3 regions of the Bradyrhizobium sp. SZCCHNRI1029 genome follow, and region 2 is predicted to be linked to each of the others. Evidence: predicted binding sites of a transcription regulator. Region 2 holds the regulator's gene; each other region holds the start of a gene.

Region 1 (9,541 bases), on a different contig from region 2:
CGGCATCTCGAAAGCACTGGAGGAGAGACAATGATGAGAACCCGTCTTGCCGTTTCGCTGATCGCCACCTCGCTGCTGGCGTCGACCGCTGCGTTCGCCCAGTCCACGACCGTCGAAGGTGCCGCCAATGGTGCTGCGGCCGGCGGCGCCGTTGCCGGTCCGGTCGGCGCCATGGTTGGTGGCACGGTCGGCGCTGCCGTCGGTGCGGGCCTGGAGATTCCGAACGCGGTCATCAACTCGATCGAGGCCGAGCGCGCGCCGTCGGTGGTCGTCCATGAGCGTGTCGTGGTCGGCGAGCCGCTGCCCGCCACCGTCGAACTGCGTCCGGTACCGCGCTACACCGAGTATCGCTATGCCGTCGTGAACGATCGCCGCGTGATCGTCGATCCGCGCACCCGCCGCGTCATCAAGATCATCGAGTGATCTGACATTCTGACAGGCAGGGGCCTCGTCGCATCAGCGGCGGGGCCTCTTGTCATGCGGTTTGCGTGCGGATCTGTCGGATGAGCCAGTCGATGGCCGCGGACAGGCCGAATCCGATGCAGGCGGTCGCGGCGTCGACGACGAAGTCTTCCAGCCGTGCGTGACGCCCTGGCGCCAGGAACTGCGCGAGTTCGAGTGCACCGATCAGGATCACCGCAATCCCGGTGGTCAGCAGCCGATGACTGCGATAGGCGAGGCCGAACGCAAGGCCGATCAGGATGAAGGCGAGGGCGTGTTCGCCGTCCTGTCCAAGCTGCGAATGGGGCCTATAGCTGGGCGGGCCCAGCGTTGCGAAGGCAACGGCTGCGGCGAGCAGCCAGGCCGAGAGGCGGATCGCGATCTTCATGGACGCTGCTTAGCACGTTCCGGGCCACGAACCGGGGTCACGGTCGCTTGAGGCACCGGTGTAGTTAATGCGGCTCGGAAGCCGGACGTTGGCCTTCCCATCGTACCGCAGACAGCTTTCGTCAGGCGCCTCAGATCGGCTGCCGGACTCCCAGACCCTGCATGAAGCGCTCGCGGATTTGGGCCGGATCGCGCCTCGTGGCGCCCATCCCGGGCTTGTCGTCGATCTTCGCCGCAATCAGCACCGGACCGGGCGCCTCGAACGCAAGATCGATCAAGCGTTCGAAATCCTCTTCGTCTACAGCCCAATGGCTGGCGCCAATGCCGCAGCCGGCGGCAATGGCGACAATGTCGGCCTGCCGGGCCGAGGTCGGCTGGCTGCCGGTGATCTGGTAGATGCCGTTGTCCATGACGATCATGGCCAAATTTTTCGGCGCCAGCGTCGCAATCGTGGTCAGGCAGCCGAGCTGCATCAGCAGCGAGCCGTCGCCCTCGAGCGCGAACACCCGGCGCTGCGGCTGCGCCAGGGCGACGCCGAGCGCGATCGGGCAGGCAAGCCCCATGCTGCCGAGCATGTAGAAATTCTGCGGCCGCGGGCCCGCCGCCCACAGATCGAAATTGGTGTTGCCGATGCCGCCGATGACAGCTTCCTCGTGCTTGAGTTTTGCGACCAGCCGGCAGGTGAGGTCGGTGCGGTTCATGACCTTGGTGTTGCTGATGGTCGCGCTCATGCGAACACCTTTCCGCCGGTCAGCAGCGGCGACAGGATGAGCGCCACCGGCGCCTGCGTCGCCACCGCCTGCTTGATCGAGCGGTCCATGATGAATTCGAGCTCGTCGAGGCGCGTCATGGTGTGATGCTCCATCGCCAGCGCATCGAGCACCGGGCGCATGGTTCGGCACACCAGCGACTGGCCGTAGTTGAATTCGCCGAGCGTGCCACGCTCGGACACGATCATGATCAGCGGGATCTGGCAGGGCACGACCAGCGAGGCCAGCACGTTGGGCAAGGTCGCGAAGCCCGATGTCTGCATCAGGAGCGCGCCGCGGCGCCCGCCCATCCAGGCGCCCGCGAGAATGCCGACCGCTTCCTCCTCGCGCGCCGTCGCAAACGTCGTGAAGAACGGATCGTCGTGCAGGCTGTGGATCAGCGGCGTCAGGACGCGGTCGGGAACGTAGGGGATGAGGTCGACGGCGTTGCGCTTGAACGTCTGCAGCACGATCTCGTGCCAATTCGGCACGGTGCTTGCGGATCGCGCCGCATCGGCATCGGCGGCCATTGCTGTTCCTCCGGTCGTCCCTGATGGGGGGCGCTGTTTGGCGCTGAGCTTGACGGCACCGGGACGATTGTCAACATGACGGCCCGGCCGGTCAGGCATCCGCCTTTCAAGTCCGACATCAAGAACCAAGACACCGGGAGGTCGCCTGTTCATGGCCGCGAATTCCAAGCGCGTCTTCTACGTCAAATATCTGGCCCACCCGATCTTCAGCGAGCTGCTCGCCGCACGCCCCGACGTCCGGCTCGACCGGCTGGAGAACGAGAGCTCCGAGGCCGAGACGGCGCCGATCCTCGCGGCGGCTCACGCCTACCAGATCGGGGCGGCCCGCGACGAGCTCGCGCCGCGCTTCCATGTCGATGCAGACCTGCTGCGCCGCGCCCCAAACCTCCTCGTCGTGTCGAGCAACGGGGCCGGATACGACCCGGTCGACGTCGACGCCTGCACCGGGGCCGGCGTCCTCGTCGTGAACCAGTCCGGCGGCAACGCGCATTCGGTGGCCGAGCACACGCTCGGCATGATGCTGACCCTGTCGAAACGCATCATCCAGTCCGACCGCCGGCTGCGGCGGGAGCGCGACGTCAACCGCAACGATCTGATCGGCAACGAGGTGCAGGGGCGGACGATCGGGATCGTCGGGCTTGGCCATGTCGGCCGCCGGGTTGCCGAGCTGTGCCGCGGCCTCCTCGGCATGACGGTGCTGGCCTATGACCCGTATCTCTCGCCGGAGGAGATCGCGGCACGCGGCGCGGAGAAGGTGGAACTCGATGACCTGATGCGGCGCTCTGATTTCGTCTCGATCAACTGCCCGCTGACGAGGGAGAGCCGGGGCATGATCGGTGCCCGCGAGTTCGCACTGATGCAGCCGAGCGCCTATTTCGTCACCACCGCCCGCGGCTTCGTCCATGACGAGGAGGCGCTGTTCACCGCCCTCAGCGAAAAGCGCATCGCCGGCGCCGGCCTCGACGTCTGGGCCAAGGAGCCGCCGCCGCCGGACCATCCGCTGCTCCAATTCGACAACGTGCTGGCGAGTCCCCATACGGCCGGCGTGACTCGCGAGGCGCGGCAGAACATGGGCCGGATCGCCGCCGAGCAACTGCTCGCCGCGCTCGACGGCGGGCGGCCGCCGCGCCTCATCAACCCCGAGGCCTGGCCGCGCTACAGCGCCCGTTTCCGCGAGGCATTCGGAGTGACACCCGCCTAGCCGGGAGAGGGGAATTGCGAGGAGAAGATTTCATGCGTCGCAAGCCGCGAGGTGGCGACAAATCTTCTCTCCCGGGCGGCTTCCGCGAAGCGGACATTGCTATTTTCCGAGCTGTCTCGACAGCACGATGGAGGCTGATCATTTTTCCTGTGGCGCCATGAGCTTAGGCCACGTTTTTCGCTCGGCGCGGAAGGGAAGTTGGTCCGATGCGCAGGCTGAACGCGATCCTGAAGTCGACCCACGGCCGCGTCCGTCGCGCCGTCTCGCAGTTCGTCGCAATCGCCGCGGCGAGCCTGCCTTCGGTCGGCGCCTGAGCGCCGGTTCCACGAGCTGCGTCAAATATTTGCATCGACCGCTTGATATCGGTCAACAGCGAGCTGGGAAGCGCGGTAACATCACCTCCGAGCACTCCGTGAGAGACAGGAGGTTGCATGTCGCGCTATGTCATCCATTTCATGAAGGACGTGCTGGGCGAGAACGGCCGCCAGTGCGAGATTTGCCAGAGCACGCTGGAGGTTGAGGCCGAGAGCGAAGACGAAGCCGCAGAGATCGCAAAGTCCCGGTTCTGCGAACAGCAGGAGCTGCGCGACTGGTCGCTGCATGCCGACCGCATCGAGGTGAAGGCGGCCGACTTTCCCTCCTGACCTTGCGGCTCAGCGGCGCAGCCCAGCCGGTGCGTCGCTAGCCCCGGGGCCCAGCGAGCGCTGCACCATCACGGTGTCGCACCAGCGGCCGTAACGGTAGGCGACGCCCGGAAGCAGCCCCACCCTGGCGAACCCGAAGCGCTCATGAATGCCGAGCGAGGCGACGTTGTCGGCGTCGATATAGCCGATCATCTGGCGATATCCGGCCGCTGCGGAAGCATCGATCAGCGCCTGCATCAGCAGCCGGCCGACACCACGGCCGAGATGCTCATGGTGGACATAGATCGAATGCTTGACCGCGAACCGATAGGCTGGCCGCTTCCTGAACAGGACGACATAGGCATAGCCCACGACCTCGCCGCGGAATGTCGCGACCAGATGTGGCAGCCGATGATTGCGCAGATTCTTGCGCCGCTGCTTGAGATCGTCCGGCTCGGGCGCCCCGGAACCGGCGGCGCTGTCCTCGACCCCGCGGCGCACGTGCCGCCGGTAGATCGAGAGCATGGCCTCGACATCTTCGTCGCGTGACGGCCTGACGAGGACCGGCGGCTCGGTCTCGCGAGCCGTGATCGCGCTGTCCATGGTTCGAATTACTCTGCGCAGACATAGGTATGGAGCCGGATCCGGCCGGACTCGTCGAGCTCCTTATACAGCCCCTGGATCTCGACGTCGAAACCGGGGTAGGCGTTGAACGCCCGCTCGAACATCTTGAGGTAATCGATCATCGGCTGGGCACGTTCGGACAGCCGTTCGCCCGGAACGATGGTGGCGATGCCCGGCGGATAGACCACGAACGGCGTCGTCGCGATGCGCCCGGCGATCTGGTCGATCGGCAGGTAGTCGACCTCGTTTCGCATCAACGCACGCGCCGCCTCGCGCGGCGACATCGCGATCTCGGGCAAGTGCTGCGGCTGGAACTGCTTCGCCTGCAGCGCGCTCACCTCGGCCTCGCGGTAGAAGCGGTGCATCTCGGCGCAGAGGTCACGCAGCCGCAGCTTGCCGTAACGCGCAAAGCGCTTGCGGGTGAACTCCGGAATCGCGTCCTCCAGCAGCACGTTGTCATCGTGGAGCCGCTTGAACGCGACCAGGCCGCTGATCAGGGTTCCGGCCTTGCTCGCCTCGACCCCCGGCGTCAGCAGGAAGAGCAGCGAGTTGAGGTCGTTCTTCTCCGCCACGATGCGGTTCTCGCGCAGATATTGCGCGACGATCGGAGCCGGGATGCCGTGATCGGCATAGCCGCCGGTGGTGCGATCGAAGCCGGGGGTCAGCAGGGTCAGCTTGTTGGGGTCGGTCATGGTGAAGCCAGCGGCGAGATCCGGAAAGCCGTGCCATGCCGCCCCGGGCGCGAGCTGCCACAGCGCGGCATCGGTCGAGAGCTGGTCGGTCGAGAGCGCCTCCCAGGCCACGTCGTGGCTAGCCCCGGGATTGGCCGCATCGGGGATCGATACGCGATCCGGAACGAATGGCTCGAAGAACCAGCGCCGCGCCGGATCCTTCTCCTTCTCCTCGAATTCGCGGCGCATCGCCCGGATCTTCTTGCGCAACTCGATGCCGAGCCGGATCGTGTCGTCCCACAGCACCTCACCGGAGCGGCCCTTCATCATCTGTGCGCCGACGTCCAGCGAGGCGAACAGCGGGTAGAACGGCGATGTCGAGGCGTGCTGCATGAAGCTTTCGTTGAAGCGGCGATGCTCGATCCGCCGCCGCTGCCCCTTGATGTGGCGGTCCTTGACGTGGATCTGCGATGCCTGGGAGAAGCTCGCGAGCTGCTTGTGGGTCGATTGCGTGGCGATGATGCCGGGAGCGTCGGGCCCGAGATCGCCGAGGCCCATGGCGAAGCGGCCGGCGTAGAGCGGGTGGAACTTCATGAAGCCCGCCCAGGCCTCGTCGAACATGATGTAGTCGCAGAGGTGCCCGATCCGCTTCAGGATCATCTCGGCGCTGTGGATCGTGCCGTCATAGGTGCACTGCTCGACCACTGCGACGCGGAATGGGCGTGGCTTGCGCCAGGCGTCGGGGTCCTTGACCAGCGGGTTGTCGCGGATCTGCTGCCGCAGATGCTCTTCTTCCAGCAGATCCCAGCGCATCGGGCCGATCAGGCCCCAGGGGTTGCGAACCGTTGGGACGTAGATCGGGACTCCGCCGGAGATCAGCAGCGCGCCGTGATGGGCGGCCTTGTGGTTGTTGCGGTCGAACAGCACGAGGTCGCCGTCGGTGACCAGGGCCCCGAGCACGACCTTGTTGGAGGTCGAGGTACCGTTGAGGACGAAATAGGTCTTCTCGGCGCCAAAGATCTGCGCCGCTTCCTTCTGCGCGCGCAGCGCCGGCCCCTCATGGGTCAGGAGATCGCCGAGATCGAGCACGGAATTGTCGAGGTCGTCCCGGAACACGGCCTCGCCGAGATGCTCGACGAAGACCCGGCCGATCGGGCTGCGGCTATAGAACACGCCGCCATTGTGCCCGGGGCAGGTCCAGAGCTGGTTGCCTTCCTCGGCGTAGTCGACCAGCGCGCCGAAGAATGGCGTCTTCAGTGTCTCGGCATATTGCTTCAGCCGGCTGACCAGGTTCTTGGCGATGAAGGCGGGCGTCTCCTCCGACAGGAAGACATAGCCGTCGATGAAGTCGAGCACCTCGACCGGCAGATCCTCGAACCGCTTGCGGCGGATCAGGAGGATGATCGGGAAGTCCAGTCCGCGACGGCGCATCAGGTTGATCAGCGACGCCGTCTTGCCTTCCAGGCCCTTCTTGCCCCAATCGACGACCATGCAGCCGATCGCGGCATCCGTCTGCACGGCGATCTCGGCGTCCTCCAGCTTGCGGGCGCGCACCACCTCGAAGCCCGAGCGCTGGATCTCCTCGATGATCTGGTTGAAGCGGACGCCCGCAAGGTCGTCGGTCTCGAAGACGGGCGCGGCGAACAAGAAGGTGAAACGGCGGAAGTATTCCATGAGAGTCTTTCGGGCTGCGTGGGCAGCCACCTGTCGTCACGTTCGATGACGGTTCGATGACAATAGGGCGCCTCACGGAGCTTGTCTCGGCCGCCTCGCAGTGGCAATCGTCCTGAACCCGAGTGATGCTGAAAGGATCCGTGGTGCTTCCCGAATGGATCAGCCTTGATTGTGTGGCCCCGTCCGAGCTCCATCGGCAGGCGGCGCTGGAACGCCAGGCCCAGTTGACCAAGCCGATTGGCGCCCTTGGGCGATTGGAGCAGGTGGCGGTCGAGCTGGCGGCGCTGCAGGCGTTGGAGCGGCCGGGGGCCGATAGGGTCCCGGTGGTGCTGTTCGCGGGGGACCATGGCATCGCGGCACGGGGCGTGTCGGCGTATCCGCCGGAAGTGACGGTGCAGATGCTGCACAACTTCGCGGCCGGTGGCGCGGCGATCTCGGTGCTGGCGCGCAGCCTGGGCTGTCCGCTCGAGGTGGTCGATGTCGGTACGCTGGCGGATGAGCCGGTGCCCGGTGTCGTCGTCGACAAGCCGCGGCGCGGCACGCGCGACTTCAGCACCGGGGCGGCGCTGACGCCGGAGGAGGTCGCGTTCGCGGCCGACGCCGGACGGCGCGCGGTGGCGCGGCAGGCCGATCACGCGCCGCAGCTCGTGATCTTCGGCGAGATGGGGATCGGCAACACGACGTCGGCGGCAGCCATCGCCGCCGCGCTGCTGTCATGCGCGCCCGCGGACATCGTCGGCAGTGGCACCGGGCTCGACGCCGCCGGGCGGGCGAGGAAGGCTGCGGTGATTGCCGATGCGTTGGGGCGACACGGGCTCACGGCGGGAGCGGCCGTCGCGGACGTCCTGGCTGCCGTCGGCGGCTTCGAGATCATTGCGATGGCCGGCGCGATCGTCGCCGCCGCGCAGCGGCGCTGGCCGGTGCTGGTCGACGGCTTCATCGTCTCGGTCGCGGCGCTGGTCGCCGTCCGCCTCAATCCCTCCTGCCGTCCGTGGCTGCTGTTCTCGCATCGCTCGGCCGAGCGCGGCCACGCCATCGTGCTCGACGCGCTCGGTGCCCGTCCGCTGATCGACCTCGATCTGCGGCTTGGCGAGGCCTCGGGCGCCGCCACTGCGCTGCCGATCATCCGGCTCGCCTGCGCACTCCACAACGGCATGGCCACCTTCGCGGAGGCCGCCGTCTCGGGAGCCAAGTCCTGATGCGGATCGATCTGCTGCGGCACGGGACGACAGGACGGGACGGCCATCTCGACGGCCGCACCGACCCGCCGCTCAGCGAGCCCGGCTGGGATCAATTCCGGCGGCAGACGCGGAGTCGGATCTGGCGCAGCGTCGTCAGCTCGCCGTTGGCGCGCGCACGTGCGGCAGCGGAGGATTATGCCCGGCTGACCGGCTGCGCGCTGGACATCGACGCGGATTGGAGCGAGCTCGATTTCGGCCTCTGGGACGGGCGGACGCATCGCGACATCGCCGCGGAGCCCGGAGGCGAAGCCTTGCTCGACACCTTCCATGCCGATGCTGAGGTCCGGGCGCCGGGCGGTGAGAGCTGGTCCGATTTGCAGGCGCGAGTGGCGCGCGCAACACATCGTATCCTTGCCCGGCCCGAGCCTGCGCCGGTTCTGGTGGTTGCGCATGGCGGCGCCATGCGCGCAGCGCTCTCGCATCTGCTCGGCTGGCCGCTGCGCCAGCTGTGGAGCCTGCGCATCCGGCCCGGCACGCGGATCACGCTCGAAGCCGGGCAGGGCGGTGATGGTGTATCTTGGGGCGAAATTGTCGAGATCATCCAGCCATGAGTCTGCGTGAATTCTGGATCGCATTGCAGTTCCTGACACGGCTGCCGACACCGCGGGTCGCTGAGTCGCGACCGGACGATCTTGCACGGGCGTCGGTCTGGTTTCCGGCAGCCGGACTGGTGATCGGCGCCTGTCTGGCGCTGGTCGGCCGCCTTTTTCATGATGCCGATCCCTGGATCGTCGCGCTGACCGTGCTGGTCGCCTGGATCGGGATCACCGGCGCGCTGCATCTCGATGGGCTCGGCGATGTCGCCGATGCGTTCGGCGCCTCGCATGGCAGGCCGGAACGCTTCATCGCCGTGCTGGGCGATCCCCATGCCGGCAGCTTTGCCGTCGTCGCGATCAGCTTGCAGATCGCCGCCAAGCTGGTGCTGATCGCCGAGCTGGCGACGGGCCCGACGGCCTGGGCGCTGGTGCTGATCCCGGCCTGGGCACGCTGGGGGACTTTGATCTGCAATAAGACCCTGCTGTCGTTGAAGCCAGGGCTGGGGGCGAGCATCTCGAACAGCGTCGGCTGGAACGTCATCGTCGCCTGGGGCGGCGCGCTCGCGATCGGCGCGCTGGCCGGTGCGGTGCCGACGCTGATCGCGATCGCTCTGGTTCCGGGAATCGCGTTCTATTGGCAATGGCGGCTCGGCGGCATCACCGGCGATTGCCACGGCGCCAGCATCGAGGTCACGGAAACGCTGCTGCTGGCCGCCTGCGTTCTCGGCTAGGACGCGCTGCCGAGCGCCTGCGCTAGCCGCTGCCAGCCTGTCTCATGGCCCGGCAGGCCGAAGCGCAGCCAGCTTGTTTGAGCCGGAAAACGCCGGACATGGATGCCATGGCGGGCGAGCCGCTCGGCCAATG
Region 2 (9,541 bases):
GGCGGCATCGTGCCGGTCGTCAACCTCGAGGGCGTGAAGCCGGGCGAGATGGTGCTGGACGGCGAGACGCTCGCCAACATCTATCTCGGCAAGATCACCAAGTGGGATGACGCCGCGATCAAGAAGCTGAACCCCAACGTCAAGCTGCCGTCCGACGCGATTGCCGTGGTGCGCCGCTCCGACGGTTCGGGCACGACCTTCAACTTCACCTACTACCTCTCCGAGGTCAGCGCAGACTGGAAGAGCAAGATCGGCTTCAACACCGCCGTCGAGTGGCCGGTCGGTGTCGGCGCCAAGGGCAATGAGGGTGTGTCCGGCAACATCGGCCAGACCAAGAACTCGATCGGCTATGTCGAGTACGCCTATGCCAAGCAGAACAAGCTCACCTACACCGGCATGATCAACAAGGCCGGCAAGACCGTGCAGCCGACCGTCGAGGCCTTCCAGGCCGCGGCCGCGAATGCCGACTGGGCCAAGGCCCCGGGCTACTACGTGATCCTCGCCAACCAGCCCGGCGACAAGTCCTGGCCGATGACGGCGGCGACCTTCATCCTGATGCACAAGGAGCCGGCCGACAAGGCGGCGTCCGGCGAAGCCATCAAGTTCTTCAAGTGGTCGTTCGAGAAGGGCGCCAAGATGGCTGAGGAGCTCGACTACATCCCGATGCCCGACAGCGTCGTGAAGCTGATCGAGAAGACCTGGTCGGCCGACATCAAGAGCTGAGCTGGACGTATCGAAAATCCCCCTCTCCCGGCCTCCGGGGGAGGGGCGCTACCGGGGTTGAGGCGTGTCCAAGGAACAGGGGGCAGAATTGGCAGAGATGGCGGTTCAGACCGAAGTCAGCGATATCGCGGCTGCTGCCGGCCCCTATGACCGGGCACGCGCGCTCAGCGCCTTCAAGCTCGGCGACGTGACCTTCTATTGGATCACGCGGCTGTCCGCGATCTCCGTCCTGTTGATCCTGGGCGGCATCATCCTGTCGCTCATCGTCGGCGCATGGCCGGCCATGAGAGAATATGGCTTCGAATTCCTGTGGACGCGGCGCTGGGCGCCGTCGGCCGATCCGCCGGTGCTCGGGGCGCTCGGCCCGATCTACGGCACCTTGGTCACGTCCTTCATCGCGATGCTGATCGCCATTCCGGTCGGTCTGGGCATTGCGATCTTCCTCACCGAGCTCTGCCCGCAATGGCTGCGCCGTCCGATCGGACTTGCCATCGAGCTGCTCGCCGGCATTCCCTCGATCATCTACGGCATGTGGGGCTTCTTCGTGCTGGGGCCGTTCCTGGCCTATACGTTCCAGCCGTTCATGATCAATCTCTGCGCCGGCATCCCCGTGCTGCAGGACATCTTCGCCGGTCCGCCGTCCTATCTCAGCCTGTTCAACGCCTCGCTGATCCTGGCGATCATGGTGCTTCCGTTCATCACCTCGATCTCGGTCGACGTGTTCAAGACGGTCCCGCCGGTGCTGAAGGAAGCCGCCTACGGGGTCGGCTGCACCACCTGGGAGGTCGTGCGCAGCGTCGTCATTCCCTACACCCGTGTCGGCGTGATCGGCGGCGTCATGCTGGCGCTGGGGCGTGCGCTCGGCGAAACGATGGCGGTGACCTTCATCATCGGCAACTCGTTCCGTATCTCATCCTCGATCTTCGCACCGGGCACCACGATCTCGGCCGCCATCGCCTCCGAATTCCAGGAGAGCGACGGGCTGCACCAGTCGAGCCTGATCCTGCTCGGCCTGCTGCTGTTCGTGCTCACGTTCTTCGTGCTGGCGAGCGCGCGGCTGATGCTCATGCGGCTCGAAGCCAAGGCGGGAAAATAAGCCATGTCCAGCGCTGACACGCTTACACTCGATGCGCCGGTCAATCCGATCTATGCGCGCCGGCGCCGCAGAGACATCGTGATCCGCGGCCTCTGCGTTGCTGCCGCGATGTTCGGCGTCACCTGGCTGGCGCTGATCCTGTTCACGCTGTTCTATAACGGACTCGCCGGCCTCAGCCTGCAGGTTTTTGCCGCCGACACGCCACCGCCCGGCTCCAGCGAAGGCGGCCTGCGCAACGCCATCGTCGGCTCCTTGATCATGACGATCATCGGCGTCGGCATCGGCGCGCCGCTCGGCCTGTTCGCCGGCACCTATCTCGCCGAATACGGCCGCAACGACCGCCTGACCTCGGTGATCCGCTTCATCAACGACATCCTGCTGTCGGCGCCCTCGATCATCATCGGCCTGTTCATCTATGGTGCGGTCGTGGTGCCGATGGGCGGCTTCTCGGCACTCGCGGGTTCCCTTGCATTGGCGGTCATCGTGATCCCGGTGGTGCTGCGCACCACCGAGGACATGCTGCTGCTCGTGCCCAACCCGCTGCGCGAGGCGGCGTCTGCGCTCGGCCTGCCGCGCTCGCTGGTGATCCGCCGCATCGCCTATCGGGCGGCGCGCTCGGGCCTCATCACCGGCGTGCTGCTGGCGACCGCCCGCGTCGCCGGCGAGACCGCGCCTCTGCTGTTCACCGCGCTGTCGAACCAGTTCTGGAGCCTCAACCTTTCCAAGACGATGGCGAACCTGCCCGTCACCATCAACAATTTCGTCCAGAGCCCTTATGCCTACTGGAAACAACTGGCCTGGAGCGGAGCCCTTCTCATCACTCTGGCCGTGCTCGCCCTGAACATCGGTGCACGCATTCTCGGCGCCGAGAGGAACACCAAATGACCGAACTGTCCGTCTCCGTCAGTCAGCCCAATCACGCTCTTCACGGCAAGGCGCTTCCGGATGCGCCGGCCAAGGTGACCGCGCGCAACCTCAACTTCTACTACGGCGACCATCATGCGCTGAAGAACATCAACCTGTCGCTGGGCACCAACCGCGTCACCGCGTTCATCGGCCCGTCCGGCTGCGGCAAGTCCACGCTGCTGCGCATCTTCAACCGGATGTACGATCTCTATCCGGGGCAGCGGGCGACCGGGCAGCTGATGCTCGACAACACCAACATCCTCGATCCCAAGCTCGATCTGAACCTGCTGCGTGCCCGGGTCGGCATGGTGTTCCAGAAGCCGACGCCGTTCCCGATGACGATCTACGAGAACATCGCCTTCGGCATCCGCCTCTATGAGAAGATCTCCAAGTCGGAGATGGACGACCGGGTCGAGAAGGCGCTGCGCGGCGGCGCGTTGTGGAACGAGGTCAAGGACAAGCTCAACGCCTCGGGCCTGTCGCTGTCCGGCGGCCAGCAGCAGCGGCTGTGCATCGCGCGTACCGTGGCGGTCCGGCCGGAGGTGATCCTGTTCGACGAGCCGTGCTCGGCGCTCGATCCGATCTCGACCGCCAAGGTCGAGGAGCTGATCCAGGAACTCGCCGAAAACTATACGATCGCCATCGTGACGCATAACATGCAGCAGGCGGCGCGCGTCTCCGACAAGACCGCCTTCATGTATCTCGGCGAGCTGATCGAGTTCGACGACACCAGCAAGATCTTCACCTCGCCGAGCGATCGGCGGACCCAGGATTACATCACCGGCCGGTTCGGCTGACGCCGACGACATTGTCTTCAGGAGATCATCATGGCCAGTGAACATACCGCCAAGGCGTTCGACAGCGATCTGCAGGACCTCACCCGTCTGGTATCGGAGATGGGCGGCCTCGCCGAGCGGCTGATCGTCGATTCCGTCGATGCGCTGGTGCGACGCGACATCGCGCTCGGCCAGAAGGTGGTCGCCACCGACGCCGAGGTCGACAAGCTGCAGCGCATCATCGAGGAGCGCGCCGTTCTCACCATCGCCCGGCGACAGCCGATGGCGGTCGACCTGCGCGAGATCGTCGGCGCGATGCGCGTGGCGACCGATCTGGAGCGCATCGGCGACCTCGCCAAGAACATCGGCAAGCGCGTCGCGGCGCTGGAGAGCGACTTCCATCCGCTGAAGCTGATCCGCGGGCTCGAGCACATGACCGATCTCGTGCAGTCGCAGGTCAAGACGGTGCTGGACGCCTATGCCGCGCACGATTTGCCGGCGGCGATGACGGTGTGGAAGGGCGATGAGGAAGTCGATGCCATCTGCACCTCGCTGTTTCGCGAGCTCCTGACCTACATGATGGAGGATCCGCGCAACATCTCGTTCTGCATCCACCTGATGTTCTGCGCCAAGAATATCGAGCGCATCGGCGATCACGCGACCAACATCGCCGAGACGGTGTTCTATATGATCGAAGGCCAGCAGATCATGGACAAGCGCCCGAAGGGCGACATGACGAGCTTCGCATCGACGATCCCCGGCAACTGAGAGAGACGGTTCAGACATGGGCGCCCGAATTCTGGTGGTGGAGGACGAGGAGGCGCTGACGACGCTGCTGCGCTACAACCTCGAGGCCGAAGGCTACGAGGTCGAGACAGTGGCGCGCGGCGACGAAGCCGACACGCGCCTGAAGGAGCGTGTTCCCGATCTCGTCGTGCTCGACTGGATGCTGCCGGGCCTGTCCGGCATCGAGCTGTGCCGCCGCCTGCGGGCGCGGACCGAGACCCGGCAGTTGCCGATCATCATGCTCACCGCACGCGGCGAGGAGAGCGAGCGCGTGCGCGGCCTCGCGACCGGCGCCGACGACTACATCGTCAAGCCGTTCTCGGTGCCGGAGCTTCTGGCGCGGGTGAAAGGCCTGCTGCGGCGGGCGAGTCCGGAGCGGCTGGCGACCGTGCTGTCCTATGGCGACATCGAGCTCGACCGCGAGAAGCGCCGCGTGGCGCGCTCTGGTAGGCCGATCGATCTCGGCCCGACCGAATACCGCCTGCTCGAGTTCTTCCTGGAGCATCCCGGCCGCGTGTTCAGCCGCGAGCAGCTGCTCGACAGTGTCTGGGGCCGCGACATCTACATCGACGAGCGCACCGTCGACGTCCATATCGGCCGCCTGCGCAAGCTGCTCAATCCCGGCCGCGAGCAGGACCCGATCCGCACCGTGCGCGGCGCCGGTTATGCGCTCGATGATCGCTTCGCCAAGAGCGAGCAGGTGTAAGGGGCGATCCGGCGTGAGGACGCAGCAGGTGTGAGACGCGAGGCGGCCCGATTGAGGAGATCGCGGTCCGCTTTCCGCCACGCCGCCGCCGTCTTGATCGTGTCTGCTTCGTGGCCGTCACGATGTTTCGGTCCCAGCGGACGCCCTTGATCAAGACCATCATCATATCTCTTGCCGTGCTGCTCGGCGGCGCGGCGGGCGCCACGGCCGCCGAGCTCGAAGACGCGGTCGCGGCGGCAGGCAACGGGCAGCATGCGGCGGCGATGCGACGGCTGCTGCCGCTGGCCGCCAAGGGCGATGCGCGGGCGCAGTTCGACGTCGGCTTCATGCACGCCTTCGGCTGGGGCCAACCGCGCAACCCCGCCGAGGCGCTGGCGTGGTACCGCAAGGCCGCCGATCAGGGGCTCGCCGTCGCGCAACACTATCTCGGCATCGCCTACGTCAACGGCGAAGGTGTTGCGAGCAATTACGGCGAAGCCGGCCGCTGGTTCAGCCGCGCCGCGGCGCAGGGCTTCGCCCAGTCGCAATACATGCTCGGCCTGATGCTGCTCGACGGCCGCGGTGTGAAACAGGACGTCGTGCAGGGCTATGCCTGGCTGGTGATGGCGGGCCGTAGCGGCGTGCGATCGGCCGGCCGCGACGTGCAGCGGGTCAAGTTGACCGAGCCGCAGCGCGTCCAGGCTCAGACTGCCATTGCGGCCTGGCGGCCGAAGCCGGAATCGGCGGAGGCCGGCATCGCCGCTCCGCGTCCGGAGCAACTGCTCGGGCTCGACCGTCACATCGGCGAGGTCGTCGATCCCACCTCGTGGCCGGCGTCGTCGATCGGCGTCGTCACCGTCGCGCAATACTCGACCGGCGGCTGGTGCACCGGCACGCTGGTCGCGCCGCGCGTCGTGCTCACCGCGGCGCATTGCGTGTTCAACGGCGTGGCGCAGGTCAGCCCCGGCAACGTCCGCTTCCTGGCCGGCATGAACAGGGGCACGCCGGCGGCATCGTCGGTCGCCGACAAGCTGATCGTGGCGCCCGATTTCGTCCCGACCCGGCACGACAGGTGGTCGCTCGACCGCTCGCCCGCCGATTGGGCATTGATCGTGCTGAAGGACGCGCTGCCGTCGAAGCCGGTCGCGGTCAAGGCGCTGACGCGCGAGGAATTGCAGGCTGCGACCTCGGCCGGAACCATCTCCGAGATCGGCTACGGCCAGGAGCGGCGCTATTCGCCGACCGGCCAGCGCAATTGCAGCGCCGGCATGACCAAGGACGGGATGCTGCTGACGGTGCATTGCCTCGCCAATTTCGGCTATTCGGGCTCCCCCATCATGGCCGAAGTCGGCGGACAGCCGGCCGTGGTCGGCATCTTCTCGGCGTTCCACGAGGAGACCCGGCTGATGTTCGCAGCCCCCGCGAGCCAGTTCGAGGCGGTCGTGCGGCGCGAGATCACGGCACAGAGTGCCTCGATGCGGTGAGCGAAGGAGGGGCGAGAGAAGAAGATGTCCCGCCGCTGGTCATGAACTGTGCGTGACTGGATAGCGGGTTGCCAAGCGAGAGGGCAATCCGGGAAGGGCCGCCCACGTTTTCCTGCAGCTTTTGCCTGCAGCGGGGGGCTTTACCGAACTGGCCTGGCTCTTGCTATAGTCCGAGTATGACGATTGTTCAAATTGATCATCCTCGTGCCCCTCGGCTGCTGTGGTGGCGATCGCAGCCCGGCCGCAACGTTGCGCTCGTCGGCGGGCTGGTCGCCGCCAACGCGCTCGCCTGGGCCTGGGCGTTCGCGCTCTACGCCGACCGGCCCGCCATCGTCGGCACCGCGATGCTGGCCTGGCTGCTCGGACTGCGCCATGCGGTCGATGCGGATCACATCGCGGCGATCGACAACGTCGTGCGGAAGCTGGTGCAGGACGGTAGCGCCCCGCGCGCCGCCGGCCTGTATTTTGCGCTCGGCCATTCCAGCGTCGTCGTCATCGCCACCATCGTCGTGAGCCTCATCGCCGGCGCCGACCTCCTGGATGAAGAGAGCGCGATCAGGGCGATCGGCGGCGTCATCGGCACGTCGGTGTCGGCCGGCTTCCTGCTGCTGATCGCGTTGGCGAACCTCATTCTGTTCGTGAACCTCTGGCGCCGCGCCGCACAGCCGCAGTCCGAGATGGAAACCGCCGGAAGCTCCGGACGGGGCATCCTCATCCGCCTGCTGCGCCCGGTGCTCCGCCTGGTGGGACGCGCCTGGCACATGTATCCGCTCGGTTTCCTGTTCGGTCTCGGCTTCGACACTGCGAGCGAGATCGGGCTTCTCAGCCTGTCGGCAACCGAGGCAGCGCGCGGCGCGAGCCTCGCCCATGTCCTGGTGTTTCCGGCGCTGTTCGCGGCTGCGATGGCCACCGTCGACACCGCCGACAGCATGCTGATGGCGGGCGCCTATCGCTGGGCGCTGACCGATCCCGCACGCAAGCTGCGCTATAACCTCGTGATCACCGGCGCATCCGTTGCCATCGCGCTGGTGATCGGCGGCTTCGAGGCGATCACGCTGTTGGCGCCGCGGCTTGGCCTGACCGGGGGATGGACGGGGGTCGCCACCGCGCTGGGCGACGATGTCGCCAATCTCGGGATCGTCGCGATTGGCCTGTTCGGACTGATCTGGGCGGTCGCCATGCTGCTCGGTCGCAGCCAGCGCGGTTCCGAGGCTATCCCCGGGGAAGCGCTTGCCAGTGTTCATGCGGGGGCGCTAAACCCGCCGGTGATACGAAGCGGAACGCTTAAGACGGGCTAGGAGCGGGGCCTTATGATGGTCGGCTCTGAGGGAACGATCAGGATGCTATGGCTGCAGGGTGCGAGCTGCGGCGGCTGCACGATGTCGATCCTGGAAAGCGGCGCGTCCGGCTGGTTCGACGAGCTGCGCCAATCCGGCATCGATCTGGTATGGCATCCCTCCGTCAGCGAGCAGACCGGAGACGAGGTGGTGGAGCTGTTGGAGGCGATCCGCGACGGTCGCGAGCGGCTCGATCTGCTGGTGCTCGAAGGCTCGGTGGCGCGCGGACCTGGCCTGACCGGCCGCTTCAACATGCTCGCCGGCACCAACCGCTCGATCTATCACTGGCTGCTCGATCTGGCGCCGCTGGCCGACTACGTCGTTGCCGTCGGCAGTTGCGCCGCCTATGGCGGCATTCCTGCTGCCGGCATCAACCCGACCGATGCGGTCGGATTGCAGTTCGAGGGCAGCGACATCGGCGGCGCGCTCGGCGCGGGCTTCCGCTCGAAACGCGGGCTGCCGGTGATCAACGTCGCAGGCTGTGCGCCGCATCCGGGTTGGATGATGGAAAGCCTGCTGGCGCTCACCTCGGGCGATCTGTCGGCAGACGGCCTCGACGCAGTCGGCCGTCCGACCTTCATCGCCAATCACCTGGCGCATCACGGCTGCTCGCGCAACGAGTTCTACGAGTTCAAGGCGAGCGCGGAGACGATGTCGGAGCGCGGCTGCCTGATGGAGCATCTCGGCTGCCGCGCAACGCAAGCGGTCGGCGACTGCAATCAGCGCTCGTGGAACGGCGGCGGCTCCTGCACCAAGGGCGGCTACGCCTGCATCGCCTGCACCTCGCCGGGCTTCGAGAGCGCGCAGAACTATCTGCAGACGGCCAAGCTCGCCGGCATTCCCGTGGGGCTTCCGACCGACATGCCCAAGGCCTGGTTCGTCGCGCTCGCAGCGCTGTCGAAATCGGCCACGCCGCGTCGCGTCCGAGTCAATGCGACGGCGGATCATGTCGTGGTGCCGCCGGGCCGTGCCGGCGACAAGCGCCGTCCATGACGCGGATCACGGTCGGACCGTTCAATCGTGTCGAAGGCGATCTCGAGGTCAGGCTCGATATCGAGAGCGGTCGCGTCACCAGGGCAGAGGTGACGGCGCCGCTCTATCGCGGTTTCGAGCAGATCCTGGAGGGGCGGCCGCCGCTGGACGCCCTGGTGATCGCACCGCGAATCTGCGGCATCTGCTCGGTGTCGCAATCGATCGCCGCCGCCGCGGCGTTGCGCCAGGCCATGGGTATTGCGGCAGCGCCAAACGGCGTCCTCGCGGCCAACATCGCGCACGCGGCCGAGAACGCAGCGGACCATCTGACGCACTTCTACATCTTCTTCATGCCGGACTTCGCCCGCGACGCCTACGCCTCGCATGCCTGGCATTCGGCTACGGCCGAGCGCTTCGCGGCGACGAAGGGCAGCGCGGCCCGCGATGCGTTGCCTGCCCGCGCGCGGCTGCTCGAGATCATGGGCCTGATCGCCGGCAAATGGCCGCACAGTCTCGCCTTCCAGCCAGGCGGGACGACGCGCGCGATCGAGCTCGGCGAGCGCGTGCGGCTCAACGCGATCGCGGCGTCGTTTCGCGGTTTCCTTGAGCGCGTCCTGTTCGCCGACAAGTTGGAGAACGTACTCGCCTTGTCGACGCCGGACGAACTCGACCGTTGGCGCGAGGGCCGCGCCGGCGACTTCGCGCATTTCCTTCGGCTGGCCGATGCGCTCGCGCTGGCCGACCTCGGCAGCGGACCAGGTCTCTTGATGAGCTTC
Region 3 (9,541 bases), on a different contig from region 2:
GGATGGGAAAGACATTGGCTCATCCAACTCCGTCGTCATGCCCGGCCTTGTGCCGGGCATCCACGTCGTCCTCGCAAGCCCCAAAACGTGGATGGCCGGGACAAGCCCGGCCATGACGCATTTGAGAATGGAGGGCGGAAATTAGGCCACCGCTTCCTTCTGCTTCTCGGCGCGCTTGCGCTCGTTCGGATCGAGATGCTTCTTGCGCAGCCGGATCGACTTCGGCGTGACCTCGACCAGCTCGTCGTCCTCGATATAGGCGAGCGCCTTTTCCAGCGTCATCTTGATCGGCGGCGTCAGGCGGACTGCCTCGTCCTTCGACGTGGTGCGGATGTTGGTGAGCTGCTTGCCCTTCAGGACGTTGATCTCGAGATCGTTGTCGCGGGTGTGCTCGCCGACGATCATGCCGCGATAGACCTTCCAGCCCGGCTCGATCATCATCGGGCCGCGGTCCTCCAGCTTGAACATCGCGTAGGCCACCGCCTCGCCCTGGTCGTTGGAGATCAAGACGCCGTTGCGGCGGCCGGCGATCTCGCCCTTGAACGGGGCATAGCCGTGGAACAGGCGGTTCATGATCGCGGTGCCGCGGGTGTCCGTGAGCAGCTCGCCCTGATAGCCGATCAGGCCGCGGGTCGGCGCGTAGAACACCAGCCGCAGGCGGTTGCCGCCGGACGGGCGCATCTCGATCATCTCGGACTTGCGCTCGCTCATCTTCTGCACGACGACGCCGGAATGCTCCTCGTCGACGTCGATCACGACCTCCTCGATCGGCTCCAGCCACGCGCCGGTGGCCTCGTCCTTCTGCAGCACCACGCGCGGACGCGACACCGACAGCTCGAAGCCTTCGCGGCGCATGGTCTCGATCAGGATCGCGAGCTGCAATTCGCCGCGGCCCGACACTTCCATGGCGTCCTTGTCGGCGGATTCGACGACGCGCAGCGCGACATTGCCCTCGGCCTCGCGCAGCAGGCGGTCGCGGATCATGCGGCTCGTGACCTTGTCGCCTTCGGTGCCCGCCAGCGGCGAGTTGTTGACGATGAAGGACATCGACACGGTTGGCGGGTCGATCGGCTGCGCCGGGAGCGGAGTCTCGACCGAGGGATCGCAGAACGTGTCGGCGACGGTGCCCTTGGTCAGGCCCGCGATGGCGACGATGTCACCGGCCTCGGCCTCGTCGAGCGGCACGCGCTCGATGCCGCGGAACGCGAGAATCTTGGAAATACGGCCCTGCTCGACGACCTTGCCTTCGGCGTTCAGCACCTTCACGGCCTGGTTGGGCTTGATGCTGCCCGAGGTGATGCGGCCGGTGATGATGCGACCCAGGAAGTTGTTGGCCTCCAGGATGGTGCCGATCATGCGGAACGGTCCCTCTTCGACCGACGGCGCCGGCACATGGCGCAGCACCAGGTCGAACAGCGGCTGCATCCCGGCGTCCTTCGGACCTTCCGGGCTCTCGGCCATCCAGCCCTGCTTGGCCGAGCCGTACAGGATCGGGAAGTCGAGCTGCTCCTCGGACGCGTCGAGCGCGGCGAACAGGTCGAACACCTCGTTGATGACCTCGGTCGGACGGGCGTCGGGACGGTCGACCTTGTTGATGACGACGATCGGCTTGAGGCCGACCTTGAGCGCCTTGGAGACCACGAACTTGGTCTGCGGCAGCGGGCCCTCGGCGGCGTCGACCAGCACCAGGGCGCCGTCCACCATGTTCAGGATGCGCTCGACCTCGCCGCCGAAATCGGCGTGGCCGGGAGTGTCGACGATGTTGATGCGGGTGTCCTTCCACTGCACCGAGGCGGCCTTGGCCAGGATGGTGATGCCGCGCTCGCGCTCCAGATCATTGGAGTCCATGGCGCGCTCGGCGACCTTCTGGTTCTCGCGGAAGGTACCCGACTGCTGCAGGAGACGATCAACCAGGGTGGTCTTGCCGTGGTCGACGTGGGCGATGATGGCGATGTTGCGAAGATTCATGGTCGGTGTCTTCTAAGCTTTCTCAAGAGCTCGTGCTCTGTCCCCGGCGGGGCGCGCGCTTTGTTATAGTCGAATCAAGCTGTTAGCTTTGCGACGCGCGCTCGCGAAACTCGTTCGGCGGCAGGGGCCGGCAGCCCCAAATAGGAAGCCCGGCCAATCGACCGGGCAGACCTCACGCGTTGCGGCGCAATATAGGCAAAAAATGCCAAAAAACAATGACTGCTTTCAGGAACGAGGAGCGGTTTCCGAGCGGCTGGCTAACGCCTCCGCGACCGCACGCTTCCGGGCAGCGCGGGAGAAGACGAGACCAACCACTCCGACCGGCAATCCCACGAGGACCAGCGCTGACAGCCAACGCGGTTGGCTGGTGTCTGTGCGCGGAAAGTCACTGGCGCCTGCAGGCTCAGCCCGCCGCGGCCTGCTCGGTCGGATAGACGCCGCGCAGGACCTCCTCGAAATGGGTCTTCACGGCCTCGTTGCACAGGCAGGAGCGGCGCTTCAGCGCGTCGAAGTCCCGCACCATGAAGGCGCCGCGGCGGGTTTCGAGAATGCCCTCGGCCCTGAAGGTCTGGACAACCCGGCTGACGTAGCTGCGGCCGACGCCCAGCAGCGTTGCCAGCTGCTCATGCGTCAGCGGCACGATCGGCTCGCCATCGGTACGGTCCATCGCGGCCACGATCCACTTCGCCGTCCGCTGCTCGATCGAATGGATTGCGTTGCAGGCGGTCGACTGGAACATCTGCGCCAGCATGCAATCGGCGTAGCGCGCGAACACGTTGCGCAGCGTCTTGGATTGCAGCTTGGCGGCCGCCAGGCGGGACAGCGGCAGCCGTGCGAACGGGCCGCCGAACTTGACGACGATCCGCGTGTAGGCCGGCAGGAAACCCTCGCTGACGATCCCGCCGACGGCGCCCTCGCGGCCGACCAGGATGGTCTCGACGTCGCGGCCATCCTCATTGGGAACGAGATAGGACGTCAGCGCCGGCCCGCAGGGAAAATGCACGATCTGGACGTCGTCACCCGGACTGTAGAGCAGCTCGTTCGGCGTTGCCTCGTCCTCCACCAGATACGGTGAGATCAGCGCGTAGTCGGCCGGACTGAGCCGCCGCAGCAGGTTGTTGTAGGGCCGCTCCCGGCTCAGCGTGGTCACACCTTGGCTCAGCATCGTCATCCCCGTGCGCAACGCATGTGCGTGATCCGTGCACCTTGTGTTCACAAGTGCACCGACACAGGAACTCTGATATGCTGCCTTGGTTCCAGGAACCCGCCAGCGCGCTCGAGAGGAGGCGCCGGCCGCGGGGTCCATCCCTCATCCTGGAACCCGCAGATCCCATGACCAGCTCGCAATCAGGCGTGCCCGAGTTCTATCAGCATGTGCTGGTCGTCGAAGACGACCCCATCATTGCGCTCGGACTGGAAGACACGATCACCGACCTCGGCGTTCCCGACATCAGGATCGCAGCCGACGTCGCAACCGCGCTCGCCATGATCGCCGAGCGCGTCCCGCAATTCGCGCTGCTCGATGTCGGCCTGGTCCGCGAAAAGAGCTTTGCGATTGCCGAGCGGCTGACGGCGCTCGGCATTCCCTTCGCATTCTCGACCGGCTATGGCGCCGACCGCGTGCCACCCGCATTCGCCGACCGGCCGCGGCTGCCGAAGCCTTGCCCGACCGAGGCGCTGGAGGCGGCGCTGCGGCGACGCGATTAGTTGCCGTCGCCGCACGCGGTCGTCTTGCCGCCGAACAACGAGACCTCAGCCCAGCTTCGGATCGAGCGTGGTCGACCACAGCGCGACGTCGGCGCGATCCCGCAGGGTCACGGTCATCTGGCCCGTGGCGCCTTCGATCTTGACGTGGCCGAAGAACTGCATGCCGGCCGACGGCGGCAGATTCTGCTTGTCGAGGCCGGGCGCCTTGATGAAGCGCACCTCGGGGCCGAAGGTGTTGTCGAGCTCGTTCGGACCGAACGTGCCGGCATGCAGCGGGCCGGAGACGAACTCCCAGAACGGCTCGAAGTCCTGAAACTGCGCCTTGTTCGGATCGTAATAATGCGCGGCCGCGTAATGCACGTCCGCCGTCAGCCACACCGTGTTCTGGATCGGCGCGGTCTTGATGAAGCGCAGGACCTCGGCAATCTCGAGCTCGCGGCCGCGCGCCGGGCCGTCACCCTGGGCGATGGCTTCCGAGCCCTTCTTGTTGGCCGCGTCGTCATAGACGATGATGCTGAGCGGCATGTCGGAGGCGATCACCTTCCAGGTCGCGCGGGAATTGAGCAGCGCCTGCTTCAACCAGCGCATCTGCTCCGGCCCGATGAAGTAGGACGCCGGACCATACTTGTCCTCGAGATTGGGACCGTTGGCGCCGCGGTAGCTGCGCTCGTCGAGCACGAACACGTCGAGATGCGGGCCATAGTTGATGGTGCGATAGACTCGGCCCGGCTCGATGATGCTCTCGCGCATCGGATACATCTCGTGGAAGGCGCGCGCCGCGCGGGCCGCGAGCAACTGGATGTTGCGCTCCTTGTAGGCGGCGGGCAGCTCCTTGGACGCCGACCAGTTGTTGGTGACCTCGTGATCGTCCCACTGCACGAAGATCGGCACCTCGGCATTGAAGGCGCGAACATTCTCGTCGAGGAAATTGTATTTGTGGGCGGCACGAAATTCGTCGAGCGTCTCGGCGACCTTGGCCTTCTCTTCCACGGTGAGGTTCTTCCACACCTTGTTGTCCGGCAGCTTCACCTCGGACTTGATCGGACCGTCGGCGTAGATGGTGTCGCCGGAGTGCAGGAAGAAGTCCGGGCGGTGCTTCTTCATCGTCGAGAAGGTGAACATGCCGCCATCATCGGGATTGATGCCCCAGCCCTGCCCCGCCACGTCGCCGCCCCAGACGAACGAGACGTCGCGCTTGTTGCCTGGCGCGGTGCGGAAGCGGCCGGCCACGGCCTCGCTTTCGACCGCGGTATGCGACAGGTCGCGGAACTTGACACGGTAGAAGATGTCCTGGCCGCTCGGAAGGCCGTCGATCAGCATCTTGGCCGTGAAGTCGCTTTCCGGAAGCGCGGCAATCGGAGGCAGCGTACGCGCGTCCTTGAACGATTCGGTGGTCGCCACCTCGACCAGCATCTGCGACGGCCGGTCGGCGCGCGCCCAGACCACGCCACCATCCATGCCGACGTCGCCGGACTGCACGCCATGCGTGATCTGCGGCCGGTCGGCGGCGCGGCTCAGATAGGGCATCGCCAGCGTCGTGACGCCGGCTGCGGCGGCCGTCGACAGGAAGCGGCGGCGGGACAGGGCTGTGTGCGATCGAGGAATGCGAAGCGTCATGCGGATCTCCTGGTCGGATCGCGCGCGGGAGCCGGCGCGAGCCACGGCCCGGCAGACCTAGAAAAGATTGATGACGCTGGAATTACAATCGCGCCGTGGACAGCGCGTGACGCGGCCGCAGGGCGAACATGGTCCGCCCTCAGGTGCCGGCGGCACGCAACTGCGCGCCGGTTCGCTGCAGATTGGCGGGCATGCTCATCAGGATGAGCTTGCGATCGGCCACCGCGTTGTGGAACTGCTCGAGCGCGATGTTGAACGCGGTCAACGCCGCGTGCTCGATTGCACCGTCCTCGAAGCAGGTCAGCGTGTTGCGCAGGATCTCGTCGGCCTCGCTCTGCAGCTGGTCGAGCTCCTCGGTCGAATCGCTCTTGCGCGCGATCGTGATCATCTCCAGCAGACGATCGCGCAGCGAGGTGTTGATGGTGCGTTCGTCGCGCTTGAGATAGCCGGCGAACCACGCACCGGCCGAACCCATCGCCGAAAGCGCCATCAGGCCCCACCAGATGTAGTCGCTGTAGCGGTCGAGGAATGTCTTCTCCTCGCCGTTGATGAACGCCGCCGCGCCGGGATGCGCCGGAATCGCGGCGTCCTTGTCGGTGTCGGGGGTCTCGATCTTGGCAGCCAGCGGGAACTCCGACAGCAATTGCTGGCGCACCGAAAACAGCTGATGGGTGAACGCGGACACGGTCGAATCCGACAGGCCTTTGCGCGCCACGATGTGGTGGTTGAAGCTGATGGTCTTCACCTCGTCCTCGGGACGATCGGGCGAGCCGCCAAACGCGCCGGCGGGAATTTCGGTCGATTCATATTCGGGGTGGTTCTGCGCGATCGCTTCGGCCGAATCGATCGCCAGGAAGGTCGGCGTGCCGCCGTCCTTGGTAGCAGCGGCGATCGCATCCGCCGTGATCTTGCTATTGATGGGTCCGGCCGCAAGATAGACGTCCGCCCGCTGGTTGCGCACGGCTTCGGCGGCCTCGGTGATCGGGACTTGGACGATCTCGACCTTGCTGGCGTCGACGCCGTACTGATGCAGGATCACCTTCAGCAAATTGGCGTTCGCCGGGGTCCGACCGATGATGCCGACCTTGTGGCCCGCGAGCTGGGAGATCTTGGTGATCTTGGCGCCCTTGCGACCCTTGCCCTTGCCGCCCGGAGGCACCCAGAGCACGGCGACGTTCTTGCGCAGCGTCGCCACGGCCTGCGCGTTCTTTGGGACCTCGAGGTCACCCCGGACGATCGCGAGATCAACCTTGCCTGCGGCCAGCGCCTGCGCGCTCTGTGCGGCGCCCTCGGTCGGAACCGGCCGCAGCCTGACGGAGGCGTGCGACTGGGAAAAGGCCTGGGTCAGGGCCTGGACGACCTTCAGGTCGTCGCTGTTGGGCGGACCGACCGCGATCTTGAGCACCACGGGACGCATCGCGAAATAGTAGGCACCCGTCAAAGCGCCGACGACCGCGAGGATCCCGGCGATGACGATGAACACGGCTGGGCGCATCCGTGAGCGCTGCGCTGGCGTGGTCTGAGTATCTACCAGATCCCGTCCTCCGGTGGTCCCAGGCCCGGGCGATGCCACAGGCGGCTTCGTCTGGCCACGTCGTCCTTCAATAGAGCCGAACTGTAGCAAATTTCTTGTCCGCCCGGGGTGACATCTGCGTCATGGTTACCATCGCACCAGTCGCCGGAGGATCGGGGCAGTTCCAAGCGCCTCCGGCATCGCGCCTGTGACAAGGCTCTGATCGGGATGCGTTTTCGGTTAGTCTTGGCAACCGGACACCAGCGCGATCCAGCCGGAGGTAGCCCCGCGATCACCCGGATGCCGCCACGTGTCCGGTCGATTGCAGCACAAGAGGAGATCGAGATGCCGCAACCATTGTCGACGGAGGCACGCGCCACCGCCTTGCGGGAGCTTCCCGGCTGGTCTGAGGCGCAAGGCCGTGAGGCCATCGCCCGCACGTTCACATTCACAGACTTCAACGAAGCCTTCGGCTTCATGACCCGCGTCGCCTTGGTCGCTGAAAAGGCTGACCATCATCCCGAGTGGCGCAACGTCTACCGCACCGTCGAGGTGGTCCTCACGACCCATGACGCAGGCGGCGTGACCATGCGCGACATCGCGCTCGCCAAGGCGATGAATGCGATCGCCGCGACGATGCGCGGCTGAGATCTTCGCGACGACGGCACGCGCCTTGCGGCCGGCGCCGCCATCACCACATCCGAGGGCGAGGACCGCGCCCCCAGCGCCGTCGGGAACCGGAGATCGGACATCATGTCGGATGCGACCGACTACAGCGTTGGCTTCGAGCCCGCGGAGCGGCTGGCCCGGGATCGCGAGACCCTTCGCCGTCGTTTCTGGATCAAGTTCAAGAAGGTTGTCGCGCGGCTGCCATTCGCCGAGGAGCTGCTTGCGGCGTATTACTGCGCCTTCGACAAGGAGACACCCCGGCACGTACAGGTCGCCCTGCTCGGCGCCATCGCCTACTTCGTCGTGCCGTTCGACTTCATGCCTGACGTGTTGCCCATCCTCGGCTTCACCGACGACGCGGCGGTGCTCGCCACCGCCATCCGCATGGTCGCTTCGCACATCACGCCCGACCATCATGCGGCAGCCCGCGCCGTACTCGCGCGGCTGGCGGCAGACAAGAACGCTGACGGCGAGAATATCGGCTGACGGCGGCTCCGGCCGGCAAGCCGGGCGCCCGCAGTCAGCGCATCGGAAGGGCACAACAGCAAAAAGCCCCGCATCCGCGGGGCTTTTCTCCTGATGGGACTTCGTCGAACGCTACGAGCTCAGCGCTGGCCGCGCGCCTGGGCGCGGGCGCTGCCGGTCTTCTCGGCCTCCCAGGCCTGGTACTGCTTGAACAGCGCCTCGCGGTCGGCCTCGCTCGGCATCGCCCTGCCGGCGCTGCTCTGCTTCAGGAAGTCATCGAAGCGGTCGCGCTGTGCGCCTTCCATGGCGTGGCTCTCCAGCCATTTGCTGGCGGACGGCAGCCGCTGCCAGCCGGCGAGCGGCGCCGAAAGCGAAACCTCCTTCCACTTCGGATGGAACGGCGGATTCTGGAATGCCGGGAATTTGGTGAAGAAGGCGTCGACGAAGGTCGCGAGCTTGCGATAGCGGTCGGTGTTCGGCGCCCAATTATAGGCGGCGAGCACGGCCGGCACCGCGATCGTGTCGACCTTCTCGCCCTCGGCGATCAGGTTCGGGTAGTCCTTCGCCGTCAGGGTCGCCGGCAGATAGTCGGTCTGCAGCGGTCGATCGTAGTCGACGTTGACGAGATGGAAGCGGCCGTCGTTCACGAAGGTCGAGACCGACTTGTAGGGCTTGCCGCCGACCACGATGACGGCATCGAGCTCGCCGCGCTTCAGCTTCTCCATCGCGATGCGCTGCTCGATGTAGGCGAAGTTGGCGCGCAGGCCAAGCCGCTCGAACACCGTCAGCGCCGTGACGAAGGTGCCGCCATTCGGCAGGTCGACGCTGACGCGGCGGCCCTCGAGATCACGCAGGTTGCGCACCGCGCGCGGCGCGATCACCTGCATCTCTTCATTGTAGAGCTTGGTGACGTAGGTGAACTGCCGCTTGATGTCCTTGGCGAAACCCTTGCGCTCAAGGTAGTCGAGCGTATCGGCGCGGACGACGCCGAGATCGACGCCCTGCAGGAACAGGATGTCGGCCACGCTCTGCACCGAGCCGCGGCCGACGATCGGCAGGACGCGCAGATTGTTGCCGTCGTCGAGCAGCGAGGCCAGATCGGCGCCGAACTGCACATAGGTGCCGCCAATGGTGCCGGTGATGAGCGTCACCGTGTTGGCGTTCAGCGCCTGCTTGGTCTGCACCGAGCCGAACTGGAAGATCGCCTTGAGGCTGTCGCTCACCTTGGCGGGGTCGAACTCGCCTTCCTCGGCGTGGGCAGCGAAACCGCACGCTATCATCATTGCGGCCAGGGCCGCTCCAACAAGACGTCGCATCTGTCCCCCTTGATCTAAGGCTGGCACATGTTTGCGAGCCGGAACGCGGGCAGCGCCAAGTCTCGCCTGGCATCGCCCATGAACAGACTCGAAAATCACGCGTGAAACAAAAAAATGAAACGAGGCGGCATCGCTGCCGTCACGAGCGTTCAGTTCTGCAGTTGATCGAGCCTGCGCTGCGCTTCAGCCGAGCCGAGCTGGGCGGCGCGGCGGTACCAGTTGCGAGCCGCAGCCGGATCGGCATTGATGTTGCGGATGTCCTTCGTCCCCAGCACGTGGGGATCGT

What was found. Region 2 encodes PhoB, which activates phosphate uptake and scavenging genes when phosphate is short. Its sites were predicted from a motif close to TGTCATNNANCTGTCAT; they were not measured.
Region 1: a site for PhoB is predicted at 6,946-6,962, ahead of QW861_RS33020 (Orn/Lys/Arg decarboxylase N-terminal domain-containing protein). Genes of this name have one in related genera too.
Region 3: a site for PhoB is predicted at 5,363-5,379, ahead of QW861_RS28185 (alkaline phosphatase D family protein). Genes of this name have one in related genera too.

What each region holds. Positions count from the first base shown of each region.
Region 1 covers NZ_JAUEUK010000019.1:52,112-61,652, reverse strand. The annotation lists gene QW861_RS33055 (DUF1236 domain-containing protein) at 34-423, shown strand; gene QW861_RS33050 (VanZ family protein) at 476-829, opposite strand; gene QW861_RS33045 (thiamine pyrophosphate-dependent enzyme) at 960-1,559, opposite strand; gene QW861_RS33040 (thiamine pyrophosphate-binding protein) at 1,556-2,107, opposite strand; gene QW861_RS33035 (hydroxyacid dehydrogenase) at 2,259-3,308, shown strand; gene QW861_RS33030 (hypothetical protein) at 3,740-3,952, shown strand; gene QW861_RS33025 (GNAT family N-acetyltransferase) at 3,962-4,534, opposite strand; gene QW861_RS33020 (Orn/Lys/Arg decarboxylase N-terminal domain-containing protein) at 4,543-6,900, opposite strand; gene cobT (nicotinate-nucleotide--dimethylbenzimidazole phosphoribosyltransferase) at 7,044-8,099, shown strand; gene QW861_RS33010 (histidine phosphatase family protein) at 8,099-8,692, shown strand; gene QW861_RS33005 (adenosylcobinamide-GDP ribazoletransferase) at 8,689-9,408, shown strand; gene cobD (threonine-phosphate decarboxylase CobD) at 9,405-9,541, opposite strand, start outside.
Region 2 covers NZ_JAUEUK010000002.1:62,902-72,442, forward strand. The annotation lists gene pstS (phosphate ABC transporter substrate-binding protein PstS) at 1-723, shown strand, start outside; gene pstC (phosphate ABC transporter permease subunit PstC) at 821-1,819, shown strand; gene pstA (phosphate ABC transporter permease PstA) at 1,823-2,704, shown strand; gene pstB (phosphate ABC transporter ATP-binding protein PstB) at 2,701-3,522, shown strand; gene phoU (phosphate signaling complex protein PhoU) at 3,553-4,269, shown strand; gene phoB (phosphate regulon transcriptional regulator PhoB) at 4,286-4,993, shown strand; gene QW861_RS05955 (trypsin-like serine protease) at 5,140-6,456, shown strand; gene QW861_RS05960 (HoxN/HupN/NixA family nickel/cobalt transporter) at 6,633-7,754, shown strand; gene QW861_RS05965 (HupU protein) at 7,770-8,786, shown strand; gene QW861_RS05970 (nickel-dependent hydrogenase large subunit) at 8,783-9,541, shown strand, end outside.
Region 3 covers NZ_JAUEUK010000012.1:32,717-42,257, forward strand. The annotation lists gene QW861_RS28165 (NAD(P)/FAD-dependent oxidoreductase) at 1-15, opposite strand, end outside; gene typA (translational GTPase TypA) at 142-1,968, opposite strand; gene QW861_RS28175 (Crp/Fnr family transcriptional regulator) at 2,372-3,133, opposite strand; gene QW861_RS28180 (response regulator) at 3,301-3,675, shown strand; gene QW861_RS28185 (alkaline phosphatase D family protein) at 3,721-5,292, opposite strand; gene QW861_RS28190 (TAXI family TRAP transporter solute-binding subunit) at 5,432-6,775, opposite strand; gene QW861_RS28195 (4a-hydroxytetrahydrobiopterin dehydratase) at 7,106-7,453, shown strand; gene QW861_RS28200 (YkvA family protein) at 7,559-7,960, shown strand; gene QW861_RS28205 (TAXI family TRAP transporter solute-binding subunit) at 8,080-9,255, opposite strand; gene QW861_RS28210 (hypothetical protein) at 9,405-9,541, opposite strand, start outside.